DNA from 3 places in the Brevibacillus sp. genome. Region 1 is predicted to be linked to each of the others. Evidence: riboswitches for the same ligand, from Rfam matches in the RefSeq annotation. Region 1 holds a riboswitch; each other region holds the start of a gene.

Region 1 (3,271 bases):
ACAACGAGTGTGTAGCCAGCGCGGCCAAGCGCAAGCCGCCGGAAGAACGGCGGATTGGCATGGTGTTTCAGTCGTTCGCCCTCTGGCCGCATTTGACGGTCTACGAAAACGTGGCGTTTCCTTTGCAGCATCAACAGCAGGTGCCGGAAGCGTACAAGCAAAACCCGAAAGCGCGGGTAGCCCAGATGCTGGAGATGGTCGGTCTGGGCGGTATGGAGGAGCGGTTCCCCAGTCAGCTTTCCGGTGGGCAAAAGCAGCGTGTGGCGCTGGCGCGCGCCATCGTGTTCAATCCGACCTTGTTGCTGATGGACGAACCGTTGAGCAGTCTGGACGCCGAGCTGCGCATGCAGATGCGAAAAGAAATCCAGTTCATTCACCGCGAACTGGGTACGTCGATTGTCTATGTGACGCACGATCAATCCGAGGCACTGGCCATGGCTGATCGCATTGTCGTGATGAAGGGCGGCAGAGTTGAGCAGGCAGGCACTCCGCACGACATTTACTACGCCCCGGAGTCGCCGTTTGTCGCCAAGTTTGTCGGCAGAGCCAACTTTTTAAAAGGGAACTGGGCTGCCGCGAACACCTTTTTGCTGGAAAAACAGGGAGCGTCATCGTTGCCGATCACCGTTTCGCGTGATTTTTCCGCTTTTTTCGATCAGCAAGTATTGCCTGTTCGCCCGGACCAGTTGAAGCTGTCCACCTGGCAACAAGGCGCGGACGGGATCATGGGCAAGGTCGCTCACGTCCAGTTTCAGGGCCGGGAGCTGATTTACTCGATTCGCGTCGGGGAAGAGGAATGGGAAGTGGTCACCGATATTAGCGAGCGGTTTGCTTACGATGATTCTGTACTGGTGAGCATTTGCGTGTAAGCTGGAAAGCAGGCGAAATAGCTTTCATTGGTGAGCAACCGATAGCTAATGTCAGGATATAAATAAAGAACGATCAAGCATGAGGCAAGCAGGCAGAAGCGAGCATTCACAATAATTGGCAGCAGGCGTATAATCAAATCACATTACCGAATCTGATTCAAACATTTCATACGGCCTAGTTCCGGGGCAACCCGGAAGCGGGGGAACCAATCTTTTGGGGTTAATCCTGAGCAATCAGGAGGGATGAGATAAGTCTTCTCTGCCATCCTACCCGTCAGCTAACCTCGTCGGCCAAAGCAGGGAAGGTTCATGAAGCGATGAAGTCTGGGCAATGATGCGAAAAAAGAGGAGCGGTCCTCTTCGGGCGCGTTTATAGGCCATTTCAGACTTTTTCTTTGGGACCTTTGTTCTTGAGAAAAAGGATGAAATAGGTCTATTTTTTATGGCGATTTTCATGTGTGGCTTTTGTCATACGCGTGCATGTCGATGTGCGAGGATGGCGGGCGGCAAATGAATTTCGGCATAAACCCGGTGCATGAAACCAAAAAACGAACAGCGAAATCAGGAAGACAGCGTACAGGGAGCCTTTTGCACAGGGGCGCCAGGTATTAGGTAAGCCTGCGTTATTCTGCAAAAATCGAGCGTACACAAGCGGCAGCGTCTGCAGGTGGTTCGTCCGGTTGGAAGCGGAACTTCGCAGGTTTTTTCATTTGGGAAAACAAGAAAGGGAGGAAAGGCTCATGCCCAAAATGACAGTCAGGCAATTGACGAAAGTGTTTGGCAAGCAGCCGCAGGCAGCGTTAAAGCTGTTGGAGCAAGGATGGACAAAGGAGCAAATTTTTAAAGAGACAGGGCAATCGATCGGTGTGAACCAGATCAGCTTCTCGGTAGCAGAGGGCGAAATTTTCGTCATTATGGGGCTGTCAGGCAGCGGCAAATCTACCTTGATCCGACTTTGCAACCGCCTGATTGAGCCAACCACTGGGAGCGTTCAGATCGATGGCGAAGAACTCATTGGTATGAAGCCGGCTCATTTGCGCGAGGTACGCAGGAGAAAGCTCGGCATGGTTTTTCAAAATTTCGCGCTCTTCCCACAGCGAACGGTACGGGAAAACATCGAATTCGGTTTGGAGATTCAGCAAGTACCGCATGGATTGAGGCAAGAAAAAGCACGCGAAGCGCTTGCGCTCGTCGGGCTTTCCGAGTGGGAAAATGCCTTCCCTGATCAATTGAGCGGCGGAATGAGGCAGAGGGTCGGCCTGGCCCGGGCGCTCGCCAACAATCCCGACATTTTGCTGATGGATGAAGCGTTCAGTGCCCTTGATCCGCTGATTCGAAAAGACATGCAGGATGAGCTGCTAGAGCTTCAGCTAACGATGAAAAAGACTATTTTGTTCATTACTCACGATCTGCATGAGGCATTGCGGCTCGGTGACCGGATCGCCCTGATGAAAGACGGTCGCTTCATCCAGGTCGGGCGTCCCGAAGAAATCATGACCGATCCTGCGGATGAATTCGTGAAAAAATTCGTTGAGGATGCAGACTTGTCCAAAGTGCTGGTGGCAAAACACGTGATGAAAAGGGCAGAAGCGATTACTCCTGACAAAGGTGCGAGGGTGGCCCTCCAGCTCATGATGGACAACGGGGTATCCAGTCTGTACATCGTAGACAAAAAGCGGACATTGCTTGGGCTTGTTACCGCCTATGACGTTTCGCTTGCGATCAATACGGGCGAGTCGCTTGAAACCATGATGAAAAAAGATATCCCCAGCGTGGGGCCAGATGCCCGTCTGAACAGCCTGTTTCCTCTGATGGCAGATTTGCACGTTCCGATTGCTGTCGTGGGTGAGGAGCGGCGTCTGTTGGGCGTCATTGTCAAGGGAGCGGTGCTCGGCGGGCTTGTCGGCAAGGTCAATCCGCAGCAGGGAGCAGAGGTGATGCCTCATGGATTCCGTGCCTAAGTTGCCGATCGGTGAGTGGGTGGAACGAATCGTTGAGGCGCTCGGTCAGCACAAAGGCATTTTGTTCGATCCGATCGCGATCATCATTTCGGGAATGGTCACGTACTTTACCGAGGTTTTGGCTGCGATACCGTCTGTTATTCTCATTTTGCTGTTCGGGGCGCTGGCCTGGGTATTTGGCGGGCGATCTTCGATGTTTTTCACATTGCTTGGGCTGTTTCTCATTGCCAATCTGGGGTACTGGGATGAAACGGTCGAAACGCTCGGCTTGGTTATTGCTTCTGCCCTGTTGTCCATCACTGTAGGGATTCCTGCGGGTATTGCCTGCGCGCGAAGCGATACTTTCACGAAGCTGGTCATGCCGTTGCTAGATTTGATGCAGACGATGCCAGCATTCGTTTACTTGATCCCGGCCATTTTCTTTTTTGGACTGGGCGAAGT
Region 2 (3,271 bases), on a different contig from region 1:
CCACGACTTTCAGGTCGCTTTTCGTGGTGGAAGGGAGGGACAGCTTCAAGGAGTAGGCTTTTGACGGCCTGTGGTAAATCGTGTTGCCGCTCGCGTCCTTCACGACCATCCGGTACATGACGTCTTCTGGCAACTGCTTCTCCAGCTCCTGGCGCTCGATCGGGTCCTTGAAGTTGCTGGAGCGCAGCAGTTGGTTGACCCGGACCTTTTCTGCCTGGTACTGGTTGTGACGGTCGTTTTTCAACTGGTCGATGATGATGTCCTGAAAAACGAACTTGAACAGCAGGATGTTGAGCGTAATCAACGCGATAAAAGAAAGAAACAGTTTTTTGCGGAGGCTCATCTAAAGCTTCTCCCCGATGAATACGTAGCCCGTCCCCCACTGAGTTTTGATGAATTGCCGCTCTGTTTCCAGCTTCTCGCGCAAGTTTTTGATGTGTACCGTCACCGTATTGAGCGAGCCGTAGCCATAGCCCCAGACGCGGTCGTAAATTTGTTCCCGCGTGAAGACGATACCCGCATTTTCAGCGAGAAAAGTCAGCAGTTGAAACTCTTTCGTGGACAACTCGATCTTTTGGTTGTTGACGTAGACGGAATACGTTTCTTTATGGATTTCCAAATCCTTGAACTTCAAGACCGTGATCGGGGAACCGGAGGCGTCTTTTTCCGGCTGCTCCTCGGTATGCTTGCGGATGCGCTCGTAGCGGCGCAGATGGGCGCGTATGCGGGCGAGCAGTTCTTCCGTGTCAAACGGCTTCGTAATGTAATCATCGGCCCCGATTTCAAAACCGACTACTTTGTCTACGGCCTTGCTTTTGGCGCTGAGAAACAAAATAGGCAAGTCCCATTCCCGACGGATTTGCGAGCACAGCTCGTAGCCGCTCATGTTAGGCATCATGATATCGAGCAGAATGAGATTAGGCCGCTCTCCCTGGCTGAGCAGGGCAAGTGCATCCTCGCCATTTTCCGCAGAGGAGACCTGAAAGCCTTCGTTTTCCAAAATATCTTCAAGCAGTTCAATAATCTCCTGATTGTCGTCAACGATTAAAATGTGATCTTTCACCGGAATTACCCCCAGTTACTTCTATTAATAAGTGGACAAGTGTCATGGCAAAAAAAGAATCAGCCTTGTCTATCATAACATGCTTTCACAGAATAGGAACAAGTATCCCTTCATTCATGCTTATTTCCTTATAAGTAAGGGCACCTAATTAGACCTGGTACTAAATTTCGTCAGAAAAAGCCAGAGACGATTGTCCCTGGCTCTTATGTTTTTGCCGAACTACTTCTTTTTTGGTTGATTTTCCGGCAACGATGCAGCTTGCACCGCGTTTTCCTTTTTCGGAGTGTCCGCCTTTGCTTCCAGAACAGGCGAGCTGATGCGCTTGGCACCAACAAAACGCTTGCTCCAGTAGTACGGGTCGTTCAACTTGGTGTTGACGACTCCGCGGCCGGATTCCGAATGCACGAATGTGCCGTCCCCGATGTAGATGCCCACGTGAGAGATGCTTCGTCCGTTTGTATTAAAGAACACAAGATCTCCTGGTTGCAAGTCTTTCCGTGCAACTTCTGTACCGTACTCATATTGAGAGGCAGAATTGTGCGGCAGGTCTACACCTAACGCGTCAAATACGTAGCGTGTGAAACCGGAGCAGTCGAAGCCTTTTTTGGATGTGCCTGAAGATTTGTAAGGAACGCCGTACAGATCATCGACAACCTCTTCGAGTGTCGTGTTCTCCGCCGCATGTGCAGCGCCCGCTCCCATAGCAAGCAATCCAGCCATAAATAAAGATAGTACCACCTTGCGCAAAAGAAACTGCTCCTTTCGTGAGCCTACGAAGTTAGCTGAAGGGTTCGGTCGAAAGGACGCCCTAAGTTGCCTAACGCAACTATTCACCCCAAAAAACTGGTTCCCCCGTTTCCGACATGCGGAATTCGGCTATTTTTCGATGTTTTTTTACACGCACTCTACGAAGATTCGCTGCTTGTCCGATTTTTCCTTTTTTTTGACTGCTTGTTCATATTTTTGTCACAAAATCCTGTCTAAAGGTGTAACGTTTTGTTTCGACATTGCAAGAGCGGTTGGAATGGGGCGAAAACAGGCTCGTCCGATTATGGCAGGAAGTGCTCTCCGTCCAAGGACGGAGGGAAAAACCAACCGCACGCCCGTTATGGAAAGCCTATCCGGGGGGCTACAATAAGGGCATAAGTTAGCAAGCACCACATGCACAAGAGAATAGGAGGTAAGCGAGCAATGAGTGAACGGTCTGGAAAGGTTTTGCTCGGGCTGGTTCTCTTGCTAATCGGCGGGTTGGTTCTGCTGGATCAAATCGGAATCGACTTCGGTGACCTGATCGGGCTTTTGATTCCCGGGGTCATCATGCTGTACGGCGCTCGAAAGATTATGGGACAATCCGGTTCGCGTTTCTGGGGAATCGTGATCTTCCTCTTCGGGTTCCTGATGCTGATTGGCAAGCTCCATCTGCTGTTCCACGGCTTACTGGCCATTGGTGTGATTTATCTGGGGTATCGCTTACTGCGCCCCAGTCATGTCCCCAAAGAAGCGCCACCTGCCTGGGAGCGTCAGTGGGCCCAAAAAGTATTGAAAGAAGACGCGCTGGACGCCTGGGAAAAAGATGTGACCCGTCGCCAGCCATAGAGTTGCTCAAGTCGCGAGAGCTTTTGGATGAAATGACACGATGTGATATGATGAGGAGGAAATAAACATGAGTATTTTTAAACGTTTGCGTGACCTGACAGTAGCTTCGGTGAATGACGCTTTGGATTCGATGGAAGATCCGGTAGTCATGCTGAATCAATACATGCGAGATATGGAAGTGGAAATCGGACAAGTCGAAGTGGCTGTCGCCCGTCAGGTAGCACTGGAAAAGAAATTCCGCCAACAACTGGATGAAGCGAACACACTGATCGACAAACGCGATCGTCAAGTGAAGCTCGCTCTGACAGAAGGGGAAGATGAACTTGCTCGCCGTGCACTTGCAGACAAAAAGCAATACGAAGCGCGTGCAGCAGAGTATGAGACACTGTACCTGGCAGCATCCGAGGCAGCTACGCAAATGCGCGAGAAGCTGGCTGAGCTGAAGGAAGAGTTCTATAAAATGCGTGCGAAAAAATTCACGCTGATGGCTCGGGCACAGGTAGCTCGTACACAAAAGCAAGTGAATCATGCCGTAGTGGGAATCGGAAATCAGTCCGCAGGCCGTGGCTTTGCTCGCATGGAGGAAAAAGTGCTGCGCATGGAAGCCGAAGC
Region 3 (3,271 bases), on a different contig from region 1:
CTTGATGTTTTGTGACAACAAGGAGAATGACAAATGAAGCGTTGGAACATCGTATTAACAGGGTTCGGAACCGTAGGCAAGCAAATCGCGCGACTGCTGCAAGAACGTAAGGACCGTTACCGCCAGTTGTACCAGGCCGACGTCAGGCTTGTCGGCGTCGCCCGCTCAATTGGCAGCTTATACGATCCGCATGGACTTGCGGAAGAGGGCTTGAACGCATTTGCCCAAGAAAAGAAAGCGGTTGATTCGGCATGGAACGCCGAAGCATGGTTGGCGAAAACAGAAGCGGACATCTTGATCGAAGCCGGGCCGTCCGATGTCCAAACGGGAGGAGCGAGCCTTGGCTTTATCCGCCAGGCGCTTACAAAAGGAATGCACGCCATTGCCGTGTCAAAAGGTGCGCTCGTCGTCGATTACAGCGGCTTGTCCGCTTTGGCAAAAGAGCAAGGCGTCCAGTTGAAAATCAGCGGGGCGACTGCGGCGGCTTTGCCGACCATCGACCTGTTTACCTACAATTTGGCTGGCTGTGAAATCAGGCACGTAGAAGGCATTTTTACCGGAACGACCAATTTTGTGCTGACGAGCATGATGGAAGAAGGGATCAGCAGCGAAGAGGCGATCCGGCGGGCGCAAGCGATGGGAATCGCAGAGCCTGACCCGACATATGACATCGAAGGCTTTGACACCGCATCCAAGCTGACGATTTTGGCCAATGCTGCGTTCGCTGCTCCAATCAAGCTGTCCGACATCCCGCGGGCCAGCGTACGCGAGGTGACACCAGAACAAATAGCGGAGTGGAAACAAAGCGGGCGTGTGCCCAAGCTGGTCGGGACGATCAGGCCGACTGCGGACGGGATTCAAGCGGCTGTAGAATTGAAAGCGGTTGAAGCGAGCCACCCTTTTGCCCGTGTAAAAGGCACTACGAAGGCGATTCGGGTCGAAACCGATGTGATGGGAGAGGTGATGGTGGTCGGCGGGAAGTCAGACCCTGTAGCAGCGGCAGCCGCAGCGCTGAAAGACCTGGAACATATTCTCAGCAAGTAAAAGCGCAGTTCCTAAACGGCAACAGCTCTGAGCAAGCTTCGTCTCTTTTCCAGCGATCGGCAGGCATGTATTTGCTGCTTTCACGCGCATACTACCGATGTACCACAAACACAAACTATATCCAAATTAGCGGCGAGGGGGCCATACGATGAAACAATCATCTGATGTCAATGCCGAACTGCAACAAGTTTCTGCCTATCCGACCAAACAGAAGATGAACCAAAAGGATGTCGCTCTGTTTGACGAGCAGAAAGGTTGCGGCTGCACCCCCGAAGCGAAAAACGCGGCAAATACGGAGCAAGGCTAGCTCCACACGAGAAAAGCCGGGTCTCTTTGTGCGAAGAGAAACCCGGCTTTCGTGTGAAACGATTGTTTTATCCGATAAATTCTTGAACCCAGTAGCCGTTCGTGTATCCGACACCGATTTTGGTAAAGGCCGGGTTCATAATGTTTTTGCGGTGGCCATCACTGTTCATCCATTGCGTCATGACTTCTTCAGGGCTGCGTTGACCCATGGCGATGTTCTCGCCCGCAGTCATATAAGAGATGCCAAACTGCTTCATCATGTCAAATGGCGAACCGTACGTAGGGCTTGTATGGTCGAAGTAGTTGTTGTTCGACATGTCCGCTGCTTTTGCAAGTGCCACTTTGGACAAAGAAGCGTCCATCGTCACGGGAGCCAGTCCTGCTTTTGCGCGTTCCTGATTGACGAGATCAGCGACTTGCTTGGCGAAATCTCCTGTTTTAGCCTGGTCAGCTTGTCCGGTTGGAGCCGCAGGTGTAGTTGCAACTGGTTGCGCAGGTGCTTGCGGTGCTGTTTGCGCTGGTTTTTGTACGGGCTTTTGCACTGGCTGCTGCTGAACAGGTACTTGCTTTACTGGTGGAACAACAACCTGATTTTGCTGGGCATTGGATGCAAAAGGCAATTGTCCCGCATATGGAATCCATTGATAGGAAAATTGATATGGTGTACTGTTACCGTTTTTCAACGGGCAGTTTGCGGAAGTTGCAGCAGAAGCAGAAGTAGTAAATCCGGTCAAGGCCAAGCCCAATCCCAGAGTCATGGCGATGGCAGTAGCTCCAAAACGTTTCATATTCACATCGTCTCCTTTTTTTGGCCTACGAGGTTAGTTGTCGGATTCGGGTTGAGAAAACAACCCTACGCTCCTTCGAGCGATTCACCCCATAGCGGATTTTGTTGATCCGCGTAAAAGATCCCCCGCACTTCCATTCGTGAGGAAGTTTCGGCGTATTGGTTTGGCATGACCCAGAATATCAGACCATCCCGCCCGAAATAAAGGAGTAATATCTGCCAATCTGCTGGAAACGTTGGTGCTAGTGCGTTTATTTCGCTTCGTCTTCGTCGTCCTTCCACGCTGTCAATCCGCCGAGCAGCGCTTTTGCCTCATATCCGTGCTCGCGCAGCAAAGCTGCCGCTTTTTGGGCTTTATTTCCCGTTGTGCATACAGTGATGATCTGTCTTTCTTTGACGGCCCGTTCTGTTTCTTCATCTAATAGTTTGTCGCCCTGCGCAAGCATGTGCACGTAAGGAACATTTCGCGTGTCAGCGAATTTGCTTTCCACACTGCCTGTCTGAAATTTGGCTTCGTCGCGAACATCAAGGAACAAAATCGGAGTACCCTTTTCCAAAAGTTGCTTGATTTCTTGCTTTGTATACACTTCTTTTGACATGAATCATCCCTCCAGAACCTTAGTGTATCAGGTGAGAAACGGGCCGTGTAGCATCTAAATAGTTGATTATAGCGTATTTGTATGATAGAATGATAGTATTACTTGAATAATTAAGCCTAATTCATCGAGGTGCATAATGATGCTGATGGATAACGTTTTTGGATTCCCGATTCACACTGGCGCGGTCATCGGAGCCGCAAGGATGGGAGAGAGGAAGGGCTTTCGTCGTTTTAGGTTTTCAAAAAGTTTTGGTTTTAACATGGCAGTTCCGTCCTATGACACTTTCATATTGTCGAAGTAGAATAAATTCACATATCATGAAGGCGTATTGCAATCAGATGTTGGAGTATTTCTTCATGATATGTGAGCTTTATTTGCCTCGGTAAATATGACTGCATATTCAAATTGACTTTTGGAGGTTTTTTTACATGCAATCGAACGGAACAGTTAAATGGTTTAACGCAGAAAAAGGTTATGGCTTTATTCAAGTAGAAGGCGGAGACGACGTTTTCGTACACTACAGCGCAATCCAAGG

What was found. Region 1 has a riboswitch for cyclic di-AMP ahead of DEP07_RS17650 (quaternary amine ABC transporter ATP-binding protein). Riboswitches for the same ligand answer to the same signal wherever they lie in the genome.
Region 2: it holds a riboswitch for cyclic di-AMP, as region 1 does, so the genes downstream of both, DEP07_RS10175 (C40 family peptidase) here and DEP07_RS17650 (quaternary amine ABC transporter ATP-binding protein) in region 1, are expected to answer to the same signal.
Region 3: it holds a riboswitch for cyclic di-AMP, as region 1 does, so the genes downstream of both, DEP07_RS21620 (CAP domain-containing protein) here and DEP07_RS17650 (quaternary amine ABC transporter ATP-binding protein) in region 1, are expected to answer to the same signal.

Annotation. Positions count from the first base shown of each region.
Region 1 is NZ_DOTK01000056.1:27,716-30,986, forward strand. Features, by position in the region: gene DEP07_RS17645 (ABC transporter ATP-binding protein) at 1-869, shown strand, start outside; cyclic di-AMP (ydaO/yuaA leader) riboswitch at 1,032-1,178, shown strand; gene DEP07_RS17650 (quaternary amine ABC transporter ATP-binding protein) at 1,610-2,830, shown strand; gene DEP07_RS17655 (ABC transporter permease) at 2,814-3,271, shown strand, end outside.
Region 2 is NZ_DOTK01000036.1:47,654-50,924, reverse strand. Features, by position in the region: gene DEP07_RS10185 (sensor histidine kinase) at 1-343, opposite strand, end outside; gene DEP07_RS10180 (response regulator transcription factor) at 344-1,063, opposite strand; gene DEP07_RS10175 (C40 family peptidase) at 1,283-1,810, opposite strand; cyclic di-AMP (ydaO/yuaA leader) riboswitch at 1,815-1,951, opposite strand; gene DEP07_RS10170 (LiaF transmembrane domain-containing protein) at 2,255-2,659, shown strand; gene DEP07_RS10165 (PspA/IM30 family protein) at 2,727-3,271, shown strand, end outside.
Region 3 is NZ_DOTK01000072.1:159-3,429, reverse strand. Features, by position in the region: gene DEP07_RS21630 (homoserine dehydrogenase) at 34-1,044, shown strand; gene DEP07_RS21625 (hypothetical protein) at 1,193-1,351, shown strand; gene DEP07_RS21620 (CAP domain-containing protein) at 1,419-2,138, opposite strand; cyclic di-AMP (ydaO/yuaA leader) riboswitch at 2,146-2,304, opposite strand; gene DEP07_RS21615 (rhodanese-like domain-containing protein) at 2,389-2,736, opposite strand; gene DEP07_RS21610 (cold-shock protein) at 3,165-3,271, shown strand, end outside.